DNA from 3 places in the Martinezella sp. CNPSo 3732 genome. Region 1 is predicted to be linked to each of the others. Evidence: predicted binding sites of a transcription regulator. Region 1 holds the regulator's gene; each other region holds the start of a gene.

Region 1 (5,193 bases):
GTGCCGCCGTCGATCCGCAGCGCGGCGCTCGGGCTTGGCGCATCGCGCATGCAGATGGTCTTTCATCACGTGCTGCCGCTTGCCATGCCCGGCATCCTGACGGGCACGATCCTCGGGCTTGCCCACGCGCTCGGCGAGACCGCGCCGCTGCTTCTGATCGGCATGGTCGCCTTCGTCGCCAACTATCCGACATCGCCGCTCGACCCTTCGACGGCGCTGCCGGTGCAGATCTACATGTGGGCGAGCGAAGCCGAGCGGGCCTTCGTCGAAAGGACATCCGGCGCCATCATCGTGCTTCTCTTCTTCCTCGTCGCGATGAACATCGGCGCCATCCTGCTGCGCCGCCGTTTCGAGCGGCGCTGGTAAGGGAGGGCGCACGAAATGAACATGATGACGGAAGCCGCCAGCGAAAAAGCATTGTCCAAGAAGATGATGACGATCCCCTACAAGATGATCGGCCAGGACGTTTCGGTCTATTACGGCCACAAGCGGGCGCTCTTCGACGTCAATCTGAAGATTCGTGCGAATACGGTCACGGCTTTGATCGGCCCTTCCGGTTGCGGCAAGTCCACCTTCCTGCGCTGCCTCAATCGCATGAACGATACGATCGAGACCTGCCGTGTCACCGGCAAGATCACGCTCGACGATCAGGATGTCTACGACGACGGCATCGACGTGGTGGAATTGCGCGCCCGCGTCGGCATGGTCTTCCAGAAGCCCAACCCGTTTCCGAAGTCCATCTATGAGAACGTCGCCTACGGCCCGCGCATCCATGGCCTGCATCGCTCAAAGGCCGATCTCGAGCATGTCGTCGAAACAAGCCTGCAGAAGGCTGGTCTTTGGGGCGAGGTGAAGGATCGCCTCCATGACGCCGGCACGAGCTTGTCGGGCGGTCAGCAGCAGCGTCTGTGCATCGCGCGCGCCGTTGCGGTCAGCCCGGAGGTCATCCTGATGGACGAGCCGTGCTCGGCGCTCGATCCGATCGCGACCGCCAAGGTCGAGGATCTCATCCACGAGCTTCGGGAGAATTTCACCATCGTCATCGTGACGCATTCCATGCAGCAGGCAGCCCGCGTCTCGCAGCGTACCGCAATGTTTCATCTCGGCCACCTGGTCGAGGAGAACGACACCGATAAGATGTTCACCAATCCCGACGATTACCGCACGCAGGATTACATCATGGGCCGTTTTGGTTGATGATGTCAGGCGCGCGGCTCATTTCACACAGTTCACCTTGAGGATAGAAAAATGGTCTCCACCCACATTCTCTCAGCCTATGACGAAGACCTGAAGTTCCTGACGCGCCGCATTGCCGAAATGGGCGGCCTGGCCGAGCAGATGGTTAGCGACAGCGTACGCGCGCTGGTCAACAGCGACGCTGCCTTGGCCCAGAAAGTCATCTCCGATGACGTCGTTCTTGACCATGCCGAGCGCGAAGTCGGCGACAAGGCGATCGTCACCATTGCTCGCCGTCAGCCGATGGCAGCGGACCTTCGTGAAATCATGGGCTCGATCCGCATCGCCTCCGATCTGGAGCGCGTCGGCGATCTCGGCAAGAACACCGCAAAGCGCGTCATCGCTGTGCAGGGCACCGGTGTCCCCCGCCGTCTCGCCCGCGGCATCGAGCATCTCTCCGAACTGGCTTTGAGCCAGCTCAAGGAAGTTCTCGATGTCTACGCGACCCGCTCGCCCGACAAGGCCGTGTCGATCCGCGAACGTGACGAGGAAATCGACGCCATGTACACCTCGCTCTTCCGCGAGATGCTGACCTACATGATGGAAGATCCGCGCAACATCACCACCTGCACGCATCTTCTCTTCTGCGCCAAGAACATCGAGCGCATCGGCGACCACGCCACCAATATCGCCGAGACGATCTATTACATGGCGACAGGTGCTCAGCCGGAAGGCGAACGCCCGAAGGACGATACCGCCAATACCGTCGGCGCAGTGACGGAATAATCTGGAAGCGAAGAAAGGAGACCATAGGCGCATGGTTCCGAGAGTTGCTGTTGTAGAAGACGAGGAAGCGCTCAGCGTTCTGCTGCGCTACAATCTTGAGGCCGAAGGCTTCGAGGTCGACACGATCCTCAGAGGCGATGAGGCCGAGCTGCGTCTCCAGGAGCGCATCCCCGATCTCCTGATCCTCGACTGGATGCTCCCCGGCGTATCGGGCATCGAGCTCTGCCGCCGGCTGCGTATGCGGCCGGAGACGGAGCGACTGCCGATCATCATGCTGACGGCCCGCGGCGAGGAAAGCGAGCGCGTGCGTGGGCTTTCGACCGGCGCGGACGATTATGTCGTCAAGCCGTTCTCGACGCCGGAGCTGATGGCTCGCGTCAAGGCGATGCTGCGGCGTGCCCGCCCGGAGGTTCTCTCCACGGTGCTGCGCTGCGGCGATATCGAGCTGGACCGCGAAACCCATCGCGTCCACCGCAAGAGCCGCGAAGTACGGCTGGGGCCGACGGAATTCCGCCTGCTGGAATTCCTGATGTCCTCGCCCGGCCGCGTCTTCTCGCGCTCGCAGCTGCTCGACGGCGTATGGGGTCACGATATCTACGTCGACGAACGCACCGTCGACGTCCATGTCGGCCGCCTGCGCAAGGCGCTCAATTTCTCCAATATGCAGGATGTCATCCGCACCGTTCGCGGCGCGGGCTATTCCATGGAAGCCTGAGCGGCTTGCCGCTCGGGTATCACTAAAGCATGTCGCCCAAAAGTGCGTAGCGGTTTTGCGAGAACGACATGCGCCAGACGGAAAACCTAAAGCACAGGAAGCGAATCTGAAAGATCGTGACGTGCTTTAAATAGCGGCGGAAATAGAAAAACGGGCCTCGAGGGCCCGTTTCTCATTGTCTTGCTGTGGCTTTCAGCCGTTGTTACGACGGCGGTCATGCACCGGCTGGTATGCCATGCGCTGATGATAGGTGCAGTAGGGCGAAGAATCTGGGCTGTCATTGCCGCAGAAGTGGAAGTCGTCCTTCAGCGGGTCGCCGACCGGCCACTTGCAGGTGCGCTCCGTCAGTTCCGTCAGGCCGAGGCGGCGGGAGATCGGAACGACGACGTTCGATGCCGGACGATACTGGATTTCATTGACGGAATCGATCTCGATCTCTTCCTTCAGCATGGTTGCGCCCTGCTGGCGGGCGACGACCGTGCGGGTAGCAACGCGCGATCCGTAGGTCGCGGCGCGGGGTGCAGCTGCGCTGCGCTTCGGCGTGCGCGCTGCGGTTGCCGTGCCGCCCGCCTTCGCTCGGCCGGGAAGGTTCAGGCGGTGCACCTTGCCGATGACGGCATTACGGCTCACGCCACCGAGCTGCGCAGCGATCTGGCTGGCGCTCAACCCTTCGGACCATAGCTTTTTCAGCTTCTCGACGCGTTCGTCTGTCCAATTCATGCCCTGTCTCCGCTGTCGCGTTTCCGATGGCAGAATCCCTCACCATTGCCTCGCATGGGAACGAGGCGCGAAACGCTCTAAAATTGTGGTGACTAGTTCCGCCGCATGCAGTCTAGCAATTGCTTTTTAACCTAGTGTGAGGCTGACTCCGTGACAAGAGTCGCGAGAATCTTGAGGAATCGATTTCGAGGTTTTCCCCAACTTGCTGCCCAGGCGTGGCATTTCTGCAATAGGCGCCGCCGAACCTATCTCTTTTGCCCGCAAGCGTTATCTCGCACCTGCTAAAACGCCAGTTTTGTTGACATCGCGATGCAAAACATCAATAGTGCCCAGGCCGCCGCAAGGCGGCATTTTTGATTTTTTCGGACCCGTTTCATCAAATGGAAGCGATCGGTCCTTAAAGTTGTGATCAGGAGATATGGCCATGGCCGAGACCACGCCGCTTTATGACACCTACATGCGCGCTCCGCTACGGTTCGAGCGAGGCGAGGGCGTCTGGCTGGTCACCGAAAATGGCGAACGCTACCTCGATTTCGCAGCCGGCGTCGCGGTCAACTCGCTCGGTCATGCTCATCCTCATCTCGTCGCCGAGCTGAAGGCGCAGGCCGACAAGGTCTGGCACCTGTCCAACCTCTATGAGGTGCCCGGTCAGGAGAAGCTGTCGAAGCGGCTGACGGAAGCGACCTTCGCCGACAAGGTGTTCTTCACCAATTCGGGCGCCGAGGCGCTGGAATGCGCCATCAAGACGGCGCGGCGCTATCAATTCGCCAAGGGGCATCCCGAGAAGTTCCACATCATCACCTTCGAGGGCGCCTTCCACGGCCGCACCATCGCAACGATCGCCGCTGGCGGTCAGGAAAAGTATATCGAAGGCTTCGGCCCGAAGGCACCGGGTTTCGATCAGGTGGAGTTCGGCGATCTCGCTGCCGTGCGTGCTGCCATTACCGACGCAACGGCCGGGATCCTGATCGAGCCGGTTCAGGGCGAGGGCGGCATTCGTCCCGCGACCAACGAATTCCTGCGCGGGCTGCGTGAGATCTGCGATGAGCACGGCCTGCTGCTGATCCTCGACGAAGTACAGTGTGGCGTCGGCCGCACGGGCAAGCTCTTTGCCTACGAATGGGCCGGCATCAAGCCCGATATCATGGCGGTCGCCAAGGGCATCGGCGGTGGCTTCCCGCTAGGTGCGTGCCTTGCGACGGCGGAAGCCGCTTCCGGTATGAAAGCCGGCACACACGGTTCGACTTATGGCGGCAATCCGCTTGCCATGGCAGTCGGCAACGCCGTTCTCGACATCGTGCTTGCCGAAGGCTTCCTGCAGCATGTGCGCGATGTAGCGCTGGTGTTCCGCCAGGGGCTCGCCTCGCTCAAGGATCGCTTCCCGGATATCATCGAGGACGTTCGCGGCGAAGGCCTGATGCTTGGTGTCAAGGCGGCCATCCCGCAGGCGGAGCTGCTGCAGGCGATCCGCGCCGAGCATTTGCTTGGCGTGCCGGCTGGCGATAACGTCATCCGCCTGCTGCCGCCGCTGGTCGTTACCGCCGAAGAAGCACGCGAAGGTCTTGCCCGCCTGGAGCGTGCCGCCGAGCGTGCGCGCGCTGCCCGCGTCAAAAAATCGGCTTAAGCTTACCGCCCGCATTTGGGGGCGTTCCTGCCCCTCGCGGGCGTTTTTGTTTTTTCTGGAGTACAGGTAAGGACATGGCTTCTCCGAAACACTTTCTCGACCTCTCTGCCGTTCCGGCTGCCGATCTGCGCAATATCATCGACGACGCGATCGTGCGAAAGAACGCGCAGAA
Region 2 (5,193 bases), on a different contig from region 1:
CTGCCGCGCCTCATCCGCGCTGTCGAGAAGGAAGGTCGCAAGGTCGTCTGGTCCTGCGACCCGATGCATGGCAACACGATCACGCTCAACAACTACAAGACGCGTCCGTTCGAGCGCATCCTGTCGGAAGTCGAGAGCTTCTTCCAGATCCATCGCGCCGAAGGCACGCATCCGGGCGGCATCCACATCGAGATGACCGGCAAGGACGTGACCGAATGCACGGGCGGTGCTCGCGCAGTCGGTGCCGAGGACCTGCAGGATCGCTATCACACCCATTGCGATCCCCGTCTCAATGCCGACCAGGCGCTGGAACTTGCCTTCCTGCTCGCCGAGCGGATGAAGGGTGGCCGAGACGAGAAGCGGATGCGCGCACACGGCTGAGGAAAGCCGCATCCATGACTTATCGAACGGGCCGGTCTAACGCCGGCCCGTTGCTTTTTGGCTGGACCGATCAATCCAGCTGAAAGACGCTTCATTTCTTTGAAATTGACCCGAATGCCGTTCTCGGGAAGTTTGCCTCAAAACAAAGGGAGCGATGATGAGTGACGAACACACGGGAGCCTGCCTTTGCGGCAGCGTACGTTTCACGACACGCGGCAAGCTGCGTGAGGTCGTCGCCTGCCATTGTTCGCAGTGCCGCAAGCAGACCGGTCTCTATTACGCCGCAACCAACGTCGCGCGCGAAAATCTCGTCATCAAGGGGGAAGAGGCGATCACCTGGTATCGTGCCAGCACATTCGCGCGTCGCGGTTTCTGCAAGATCTGCGGCTCGGCTCTGTTCTGGGTCGCCGATAGCGCCGCTGAAATATCGATCATGGCCGGTCTGTTCGACCAGCCCAGCGGCCTCAAGATAGCTTATCATATCTATTGCGCCGACAAGGGCGACTATTATGAGGTCAGCGATGGACTGCCGCAATATCGGCAGGGGCGACCGGGATTGCTGACGGCCGGCCCCTCCGATTGACCCTCAGATGTTGCCTTTTTCGGTAACGAGCTTGCTGAGCTTGGCGAGCTCTTCCCGCACCACCGCAAGCTCGGTCAACACCTGCATATCGATCTTCTGGTGCAGCGATAGCACTTCCAGCTCGGATTTGAGATTGACCTCGTAATCCTTGGCCGCCTCGAAGCGATCCCGTTCCGCCTGCCGGTTCTGGGACATCATGATGATCGGCGCCTGGATCGCGGCGAGCATGGAGAGGACGAGGTTCAGGAAGATGAAGGGGTAGGGGTCGAAGGCGTTGGTGGTGAGGAGGATGGTGTTGATGATGCACCAGAAGACCAGAAACAACAGGAAGGCGATGATGAAGGACCAGGAGCCGCCGACGCGGGCTATGCCGTCGGCCAGACGCTCTCCCCTGGATGATTCCGCCGAGATGGCTGCATTGATATCGGTGGAGATGACCTTTCGCTCGTGCGCCTTTTTTAGAACGCGCTTTTCGATGTCGCCGAGCTGATCGGCTGTCTTGTCAAAATGCAGATGAACGAAGTTGGGAAGATTATGCATTGGGGGGGCTCCGAGGTCCTGGTGGCATTGAATGCAACTATTCGACCAAAGCGCAAAAATGCAACGAGGAAAGGGTTTCAAACTCGATTGAGCATGAAGCTGCGACGCGTACTGTTATCGCAAAAAACCACTGCACTCACTCATGTTTATAATGGGCTAGCTCTCCTCTTGGCCCATTAGCTCCGCATGCGACGGGAAGAAGCGCTCCAATCCATATTGGTGGCCGAACATCATGTCGTGCTGCAGATAGCGATAGTCGCGCACGGTCGGGTCCAGCTCCTGCTCCTTGCGCGCCCAATCGGGGAAGGTCTGGTTGTCGCGGGTTGCCAGCTGATAGCGGTCGACGATGTTGTATTTCTTCTGCACGCGGCCGAGAAAGCCCGTGTAGAAAGGATGTTCGTAGCCGGCGGTTTTAAGCAAGTGATACGGTAGTTGTGAGGGGCTGATGGTACCGATGTCCTTGCGAACGCCCTTCTTGCTCGACCAGACGACGAGCGGCGTTTCGTGCTCCTTCTTCATGACGTCGAGCGGCGCCTTGCGGGTCGCCACCTGCTGCGGCATGTAGCCGGTGTTCGGATAGACGCTGCCGAGCGGCGGCAGATGATCGCCCCAGAGGACGATGATGGTTTCGCGGTCGCGCTTTTCGGCCCAATCCATCAGCATCCTCAGGCTGTCATCGGCCTCTCGAACGCCTTGTGAATAGGTAGCGAGCGCCGCACGGTCATCGTCTTTCAAATTGCCGGCGATATCGACGGTATTCTCAGCATAGCGGTCGGCTTCGTAAGGCCCATGTCCCTGAAGAGTGACGGCAAAGAAGAAGAAGGGGCGCTCGGCGGCGTCTCCTTCGCGCATGATTTCCTTCATCAGAGAATCGTCGGCGGCGAACATGCCGCGCTTGTCCATTGGCGGCAGGGTTTCCTGGGTATGAAACTCCTCGAAGCCGAAGGCCTTGTAGACCTCGTTGCGGTTCCAGAACCAGCCGCTGAAGGGATGAAGGGCGCGCGCCATATAGCCTTCGCTGCGAAAGAAGGTGGCAAGCGACGGCAGCGGGCGGCGCACATATTGCTGATAGGGAATGCTGCCATAGGGAAGGAAGGCATTGGAAAAGCCCGTCAGTGCCTCGAACTCGACATTGGCGGTCATGCCGCCGAATTCCGGCGAGAAGACATATCCGGATTGTCTGGCGCGGATCGTCGGCATCGGATCGGGCGTAAAGGCGATGTTGGAAAGCCGCGTCGGATCCCAAAGGGATTCGCTCATCAGCATGATCACGTCTGGCTTTTGGCGTGGACCGGAGAGATAGCCGTAGTTTCTTGCGGGCATGGCGTCGATGGCGGCGGGGTCGTATCCAGCCGGTGACTTGACGTCCGCCATGGGCAGGTTCAGTGCGAAGGCGACGATGAAGCCGTTGTGGTTATAGTTTTCCGTCTGGTCCCAGACGATTGGGATGATGCCCAGCTTCTCGCGAAGAAGGGAATATTGAGTAGGGTCCATCTGCGAGGCGAAAAGCGCCGTCAGCGGCAGGCAGACCGAAAGCCGGCCGAAGCGCTCGTTTCGCGACAGCGAGATCGTGTGGCTCCGGAGATGGCGCCAGAGCAGGATCATGGCTGCCGTGCCGGCGATGATGCCGAATGCGAGTGCCATAGCCGTCCAGGGGCGATCGCGTACCATGACGGGCATCAATTCCATGATCTGCCGTCCAAACAGGAAGTCCGAAGGGTAGAGCGGATCGGAGAGAAAATTCTGCTTCTGGCTGGAAATGAACGCTGGGACGAGTAACAGCGGCGCTATGATCAAAGCGGACAGGTGCGCACGGCCGATCAGAGCATCCAGCGTCAGCATGGCTAAGATAACGATGCCGACGGTGGTGAGGCCGGGGCGGGACGGGGAAAGGAGATAGGTCCAAGCTGAGGCGAATTCGCCGCGCGCGACCCATTCAACCGTCATGACGATGGACAGGGAGAAAAGCAGGGTCAGCGTGAGGCTCAGAAGCAGGCGCAGAGCAGAGGACTTCTGTCTTGCTGTGCCGATCTTCTGGAAAAGGGCAAGCTTGCCCGCCAAGGCGGACTCGATGACCAATGCAACCAATGATTTCTCCAAAAGCTACAAAATATTCATATAAGTGTCATGCTTCTGTCATGAATGCGGCATGAACCGCAAGGCTAGCTTAGTATTTTTCCGGGCAAAAATACCGCCTATGCGGGTGGTGAAATCTTTGATGCGTGTGCAGGAAGGAAGGCGGTTGCGGAAGGAAGATGGCATCGCTAAATGTATGGCATGACAGAGCAAAGCCAGATTACCAACACCATTCGCATCGCCGTCGCGCAGCTCAATCCGACGGTCGGCGATGTCTCCGGCAATCTCGCCAAGGCGCGTGACGCCCGCGCCGAAGCCGCGCGCGAAGGCGCGCAGCTCGTATTACTGACGGAATTGTTCATTTCCGGCTATCCGCCGGAAGATCTCGTGCTGAAGCCGGCCTTCATTCGCGCCTGCTGGAAAGCGGTCGAGGCTCTGGCCGCGGATACGGCCGATGGCGGCCCCGGCGTCATTATCGGCTTTCCCCGACAGGACGAAACTGGGCGCTATAATTCGATTGCCGTGCTCGATGGCGGGAAGGTGATCGCGGTCCGTGACAAGGTAGACCTGCCGAACTACGGCGAGTTCGACGAGAAGCGCGTCTTCGATCAGGGCGCCATGCCTGGTCCGGTCAATTTCCGCGGCGTTAGGCTGGGTATTCCGATCTGCGAGGACATCTGGGGCGAACTCGGCGTTTGCGAAACGCTGGCCGAAAGCGGTGCTGAAATCCTTCTCTCGCCGAATGGCTCGCCGTACTATCGCGGCAAGGTCGACGTGCGCCATCAGGTCGTGCTGAAGCAGGTTATCGAGACCGGCTTGCCGATGATCTATGCTGCTCAGCTCGGCGGCCAGGACGAACTGGTTTTCGACGGAGCCAGCTTCGGCTTCAATGCCGACAAGACCCTGGCCTTCCAGATGAGCCAGTTCGAAACCGCGCTTGCAGTAACGACCTGGAAGAAGAACGGTGGTGGCTGGCACTGCGCCGAAGGTCCGAGGGCCCATATTCCGGAAGGCGAGGAGGCGGATTATCGCGCTTGCCTGCTGGGATTCCGCGATTATGTCAACAAGAACGGCTTCAAGTCGGTCGTGCTTGGTCTATCCGGCGGCATCGACTCGGCGATCTGCGCTGCGATTGCCGTCGATGCGCTGGGCGAAGAGCGTGTGCGCACCGTCATGCTGCCTTATCGCTATACCTCGCAGGATTCGTTGAAGGATGCGGCCGATTGCGCCAAAGCGCTTGGCTGCCGTTATGACATCGTACCGATCGAAGATCCCGTCACCGGCTTCACCTCGGCCTTGTCCGATCTCTTTGAGGGCACGGAAAGCGGCATCACCGAGGAAAACCTGCAGAGCCGCGCCCGCGGCACCATTTTGATGGCGATCTCCAACAAGTTCGGCTCGATGGTGGTGACGACGGGCAACAAGTCGGAGATGTCTGTCGGCTACGCCACGCTTTATGGCGATATGAACGGCGGCTTCAACCCGATCAAGGATCTTTACAAGATGCAGGTTTATGCGCTGTCGCGCTGGCGAAATCTGCATGTACCCCCCGGTGCGCTCGGGCCCTCCGGCGAGGTCATTCCCCACAACATCATCGACAAGGCGCCTTCGGC
Region 3 (5,193 bases), on a different contig from region 1:
TGGCCCTTCCAGGGCAAGGACGGCCCGATGGGCAAGGCGCCGCTGGAGCTCGGCACGCGCGCCAACATCATGGCAACTTCAGTGAAATTCCACCCCGTCGAGGATATTCTCGCCATCGGTTTCATCGATGGTATGATACTGGCGGTGCGCATCGGTGACGCCAAGGAAGCGCTCTTGCGCCGGCCGGGCAAGGGTGCGATCACATCGATGAGCTGGAGCAAGTCCGGCAAGCTACTCGCCTTCGCCTCCGAAGCCGGCGATTGCGGTGTTGTGGATATCTCCGGTTAAAGCAATTCCAGGAAAAGTGCGCAGCGGTTTTCCGTCCGGAATTGCGTGAAAACAATGAGATGCAGAAAGACAGGATCATGCCTCAGTCAGGAACGGCAATCGCCGAAAATTCTCCTGCCCTAGCCGAAAACGTCTGGGACGTGATCCGCTGCGAAGCCGCCGAGCTTGCTGCGCGCGAGCCGACGCTCGCCCCACTGCTGCAAGCGCAATTGCTTGCCGGCAGCTCCGATGCCGAAAGCCTCGCAAATGTGCTGGCGGCACGGCTCTGCGTCGTCAGGATCGAGCATAGCGACATGCTTTCGCTGCTGTCGAACGTGCTGGTACGATATCCGGCCCTCCTACAGGCAACCGAAGCGGATCTCATTGCCGTGCGAACTCGCGACCCCGCCTGCACCACCTACCTGCATGCCCTTCTCAATCTGAAGGGCTTCCATGCCCTGCAGACGCACCGCATCGCCCATGCGCTCTGGACGGAAGGCCGCAGGGAAATTGCGAGCTGGCTCTCCAACCTCGTCTCGCTCGTCTTCGGCCCGGATATCCATCCGGCTGCGAAGATCGGCACCTCGATCATGCTTGACCACGGCTCCGGCATCGTCATCGGCGAAACCGCCGTCATCGAGGATGAGGTCTCCATCCTGCAGAACGTCACGCTCGGCGGCACCGGCAAGGAGAGCGGCGACCGTCACCCGAAGATCCGCCACGGTGTGATGATCGGCGCCGGCGCCAAGATCCTCGGGAATATCGAAGTCGGCGCCTTCAGCAAGGTTGCCGCCGGCAGCGTCGTGGTCAAACCCGTGCCGCCGCATTGCACCGTTGCAGGCGTCCCGGCTGTGGTTGTGCGCATCCATCGCGCCGACGAGATTCCGGCCGAGACGATGGATCAGAATATCTGATTTCACCTGAAGGACTGTGGCTACCTCATGCTGAGGAGGCCGGAAGGGCCGTGTCGAAGCACGAGGAGGGTGAGGAAACGCCCCGCTGGCAGTCCGTGACATAAGGTAGCACCGTAAACGCTCCGGACAGGCGCCTCGTACCGTTCTGCTTCCAGCATAGCAAAATCAAGCGCTTGCCGGAGATGCCATATCAGCGGTGGAATCGCCTGCCCGCACCCTTCATGGAACTGTCATACTCCATTGATAGCTCGAAAGGGTTCTCTAAGCCCGGCGCGGCGCAAATGCGCCGGAGTAATGCCCCCCACTCGAAGAGGATATGATGATGACCCGTCTTTCACGTCGCGCCGCCCTTGTCGCCGGCGGCGCGCTTGGCCTTGTTTTGCTCTGTTCCGCCTCCGGTGCCGCTGACCTAAACCCGGCCCCGAATACCGCGACCCCCATCAAGCATCTTGTCGTGATCTTCCAGGAAAACGTCTCCTTCGACCATTATTTCGCGACCTACCCCAAAGCTGCAAATGTCGACGGCGAGCCGGCATTCAAGGCGGCCGACAACACGCCGACAGATATCAACACGCTCGCCAATGCCGGCCTTCTCGACACCAATCCGAACAAGACCAACACGGCAAACGGTGCCGATGCCGCAGCCCCTTTCCGGCTCGACCGCACGCAGGCGGCAACCCAGTCGCAGAACCATGGCTATACCGCCGAACAGGCCGCCTACAACAACTTCGCCATGGACCTTTTCCCGGCCAATACCGGCCGTGGCACCAAGGGTGCCGCTGGCGCATTCGGAACCAAGGGCCAGGTCATGGGCTATTATGACGGCAACACCGTCACGGCCCTTTGGAATTATGCCCAGCACTATGCGCTGAACGACAATTCCTTCTCCACCAATTTCGGCCCCTCGACCCCCGGCGCGCTGAACCTGATTTCCGGTCAGACCAATGGTGCCATCCTGCCGCCCGGCTATACGCTGGAAAGTGACGGCACCTATTCCAAGGGCCGCATCGTGCCCGACGGCAATGGCGGCTGGACTGCGATCAGCGACTTCGATCCGACCGGCGACGTCTGCTCGGTCGGGCAGACGGCACTGATGTATGGCAAGAACATCGGCGACATGCTGAACGAGCACAAGATCACCTGGGGCTTCTTCGAAGGCGGCTTCGACCTCTCCCTAACCAACCCGGACGGCACGACGGGCTGCAAGCGCGCGACCACGTCGGCCGTCACCAAGGTCAACTACACCGACTACATTCCGCATCACCAGCCGTTCCAATATTATGCCTCGACCGCCAACCCGACGCATGCGCGCCCGTCTTCCGTGGCTGCGATCGGCACGACGGATGCGGCAAACCACCAGTACGATATGACCGACTTCTATGCGGCCCTGAAGAACGGCAACATGCCGACGATCAGCTTCCTGAAGGCGCCCGCCTATCAGGACGGCCATGCCGGATATTCCGACCCGCTCGATGAGCAGGAATTCGTAACTGAGGTGGTCAACACCGTTCAGAATTCGCCGGATTGGAAGGACACCGCCATCATTATCCTCTACGACGATTCGGACGGCTGGTATGACCATGCCCATGCTGTCGTCAATCCGTCGAAAATCCCGGTCAAGGGCTATGACGTGCTGAGCGGCGACAGCTGTTCCACCGGTACTGCCCTGCCCGGCGTCAATGGCCAGCCGGCCCAGGGACGCTGCGGCTACGGCACCCGCCAGCCGCTGCTCGTCATCTCACCCTATGCCAAGGTCAACTTCGTCGACCACACACTGACCGACCAGACCTCCGTCATGCGCTTCATCGAGGATAACTGGATGGCCGGCGCCCGTCTCGGCGGCGGTTCCTTCGATGTGCTCTCGGGTTCGCTGAACACCATGTTCGACTGGTCCAAGGGTGACGCGCCGAAACTGACCCTCGATCCGAAGACCGGCAACCAGGCATCGTAAAACTATAAGGGAGACGGAAATGCCCCTGACCTACCGCCGTCTCCTGCCACTCCTCGCACTCGCGGGCCTCTCGCTCGCGGGTGCGGCTGTCGGCATGGCGAACGAACCGGCGGCCAGTGCTTCGGCAACTGATGGCTATGATGACCGGGCGCCGCTGAGCGCGGTGGCCCAGCTCGGCAAGAAGCTGTTCTTCGATCCCTCGCTCTCCGGCAGCGGCCAGATGTCCTGCGCCACGTGCCATGATCCGGCCAACCACTATGCGCCGGCCAACGGTCTTGCCGTCCAGCTCGGTGGCCCGCATCTCGATCGGCCGGGCATCCGCGCCGTGCCCAGCCTCGCCTATAAGATGTCGACGCCTTCCTTCTCGATCGGAGAAGAGAGCGCTGCCGACGAAGCGGCGGAAGCCTCGCCGATGATCGAAGCATCGGGCGTGGCTCTCGCCAATGCCCCCGCCGCCGTCACCGGCCCGCTGACCGCCCAAGCGGTCGTCAAGGCCGAAGCGGCAGCCGCAGTAAACCTCGTGCCACAGGGCGGCATGTTCTGGGATGGGCGGGTCGATTCGCTGGAGGAACAGGCCCTGCAGCCAATGATTTCGCCTTTCGAAATGGCGAATGCCGATGCGACCGCAGTCTATGCCAAGCTGAAGAAGGGCTATGGCAAAGAGATTTCGGCACTTTTTGGCGACAACGTCGCCAACGATCAGGACATGATGATTTCCGAGATCGGCTTCGCGCTTGCCCGCTACCAGATCGAGGATCGTTCCTTCCACCCATATACGAGCAAATACGATTATTATCTGCGCGGCAAGGCAGTGCTGACGGATGCGGAAGCGCGGGGTCTGAAGCTCTTCGACGACGCGAACAAGGGCAATTGCGCCTCCTGCCATCTCGACAAGATGACCGGCGATGGGCAAATGCCGAACTTCACCGATTTCGAGTTCGAGGCGCTCGGCGCACCGCGCAATCCGGCCATTCCAGCCAATGCCGATGCGCATTACTACGACACCGGCATTTGCGGACCGCTGCGCAACGACACCTATTCCGCGCAGCAGCAGAATTGCGGGCTGTTCAAAACGCCGACGTTGCGCAATGTCGCTACCCGTCACGTTTTCTTCCACAATGGCGTCTACCGCACACTGGAGGCTGTCACCCGCTTCTACGTCAAGCGCGATACCAATCCGGCGGAAATCTATCCGAAGGATGCAAGCGGCAAGGTGCTGAAATATGATGACCTGCCGGCGCAGTATCAGGCCAACATCGACGTCATCGACGCGCCGATGAACCGCAAGCCCGGCGATGCACCCGCGCTCAATGACGCCGAGATCGCGGATATCGTCGCTTTCCTGAAAACGCTGACGGATGGATACGATCCGGTAAGGGACAGTGTGAAGGCAGACAAATAAAAGGCCTCCGTCCGGACGGGCGGAAGCCTTATGATACTTTGGGATGTTCGGGCGCTTTATGCAGCCTTTGCTATCGGCGGCTGGGCCAGTTTGCGGCCGCTGGCGACAATCAGGCCGGCGGCGCTGTCAAGCCAGCCTTCCTTGAGCTCGAGAGCCAGGAAACGATCGCGCTGAAATGGGCCCGGCATGACAAGATGGCGCGTCTTTGCGGCAAAGAAGCCGAAACGCTCGTAGTAAGGCGCATCGCCGACGAGCAGGATCGCGCCATGACCGCGCTTTTTTGCTTCCAGGATGGCGGCGCGCATCAGCGCCGAGCCGATACCCTTGCCTTCATAGGCGGGATCGATCGCCAGCGGACCGAGCAGCAGCGCATCGACCGGACGCGTTTCGCGATCGACGCCGGCTTCGACGTTCCAGAGGCGAACCGTACCGATGACATGGCCGGCGCGATCACGCGCGACCAATGCCAGGCCTTCGGCCGGAACGCGGCCCTGGCGCAGCTTTTCCGACGATTTCTTGCGGCGATCGGGACCCATGGCGCGATCCAGCAGGTTTTCGCGCGCAACGACATCGCCTGCATTTTCCAGGTCGAGAGTGAATGTGGACGGCGCAAAGAATGCGCGGACAGAATCAAGAACAGCGGCCATCTTGGCCTCCCG

What was found. Region 1 encodes PhoB, which activates phosphate uptake and scavenging genes when phosphate is short. Its sites were predicted from a motif close to TGTCATNNANCTGTCAT; they were not measured.
Region 2: the regulator PhoB is predicted to act here: its motif matches at 3,628-3,644, upstream of AC13RM_RS16145 (LTA synthase family protein).
Region 3: the regulator PhoB is predicted to act here: its motif matches at 1,399-1,415, upstream of AC13RM_RS25470 (phospholipase C).

Annotation. Positions count from the first base shown of each region.
Region 1 covers NZ_JBXSOO010000021.1:98,298-103,490, reverse strand. The annotation lists gene pstA (phosphate ABC transporter permease PstA) at 1-366, shown strand, start outside; gene pstB (phosphate ABC transporter ATP-binding protein PstB) at 382-1,197, shown strand; gene phoU (phosphate signaling complex protein PhoU) at 1,249-1,962, shown strand; gene phoB (phosphate regulon transcriptional regulator PhoB) at 1,994-2,677, shown strand; gene AC13RM_RS26400 (GcrA family cell cycle regulator) at 2,870-3,397, opposite strand; gene AC13RM_RS26395 (aspartate aminotransferase family protein) at 3,822-5,021, shown strand; gene argF (ornithine carbamoyltransferase) at 5,096-5,193, shown strand, end outside.
Region 2 covers NZ_JBXSOO010000008.1:109,336-114,528, forward strand. The annotation lists gene AC13RM_RS16130 (class II 3-deoxy-7-phosphoheptulonate synthase) at 1-381, shown strand, start outside; gene AC13RM_RS16135 (GFA family protein) at 539-964, shown strand; gene AC13RM_RS16140 (DUF1003 domain-containing protein) at 968-1,504, opposite strand; gene AC13RM_RS16145 (LTA synthase family protein) at 1,661-3,592, opposite strand; gene AC13RM_RS16150 (NAD+ synthase) at 3,782-5,193, shown strand, end outside.
Region 3 covers NZ_JBXSOO010000020.1:28,476-33,668, reverse strand. The annotation lists gene AC13RM_RS25480 (WD40 repeat domain-containing protein) at 1-288, shown strand, start outside; gene cysE (serine O-acetyltransferase) at 366-1,181, shown strand; gene AC13RM_RS25470 (phospholipase C) at 1,504-3,132, shown strand; gene AC13RM_RS25465 (cytochrome-c peroxidase) at 3,152-4,534, shown strand; gene AC13RM_RS25460 (GNAT family N-acetyltransferase) at 4,591-5,181, opposite strand.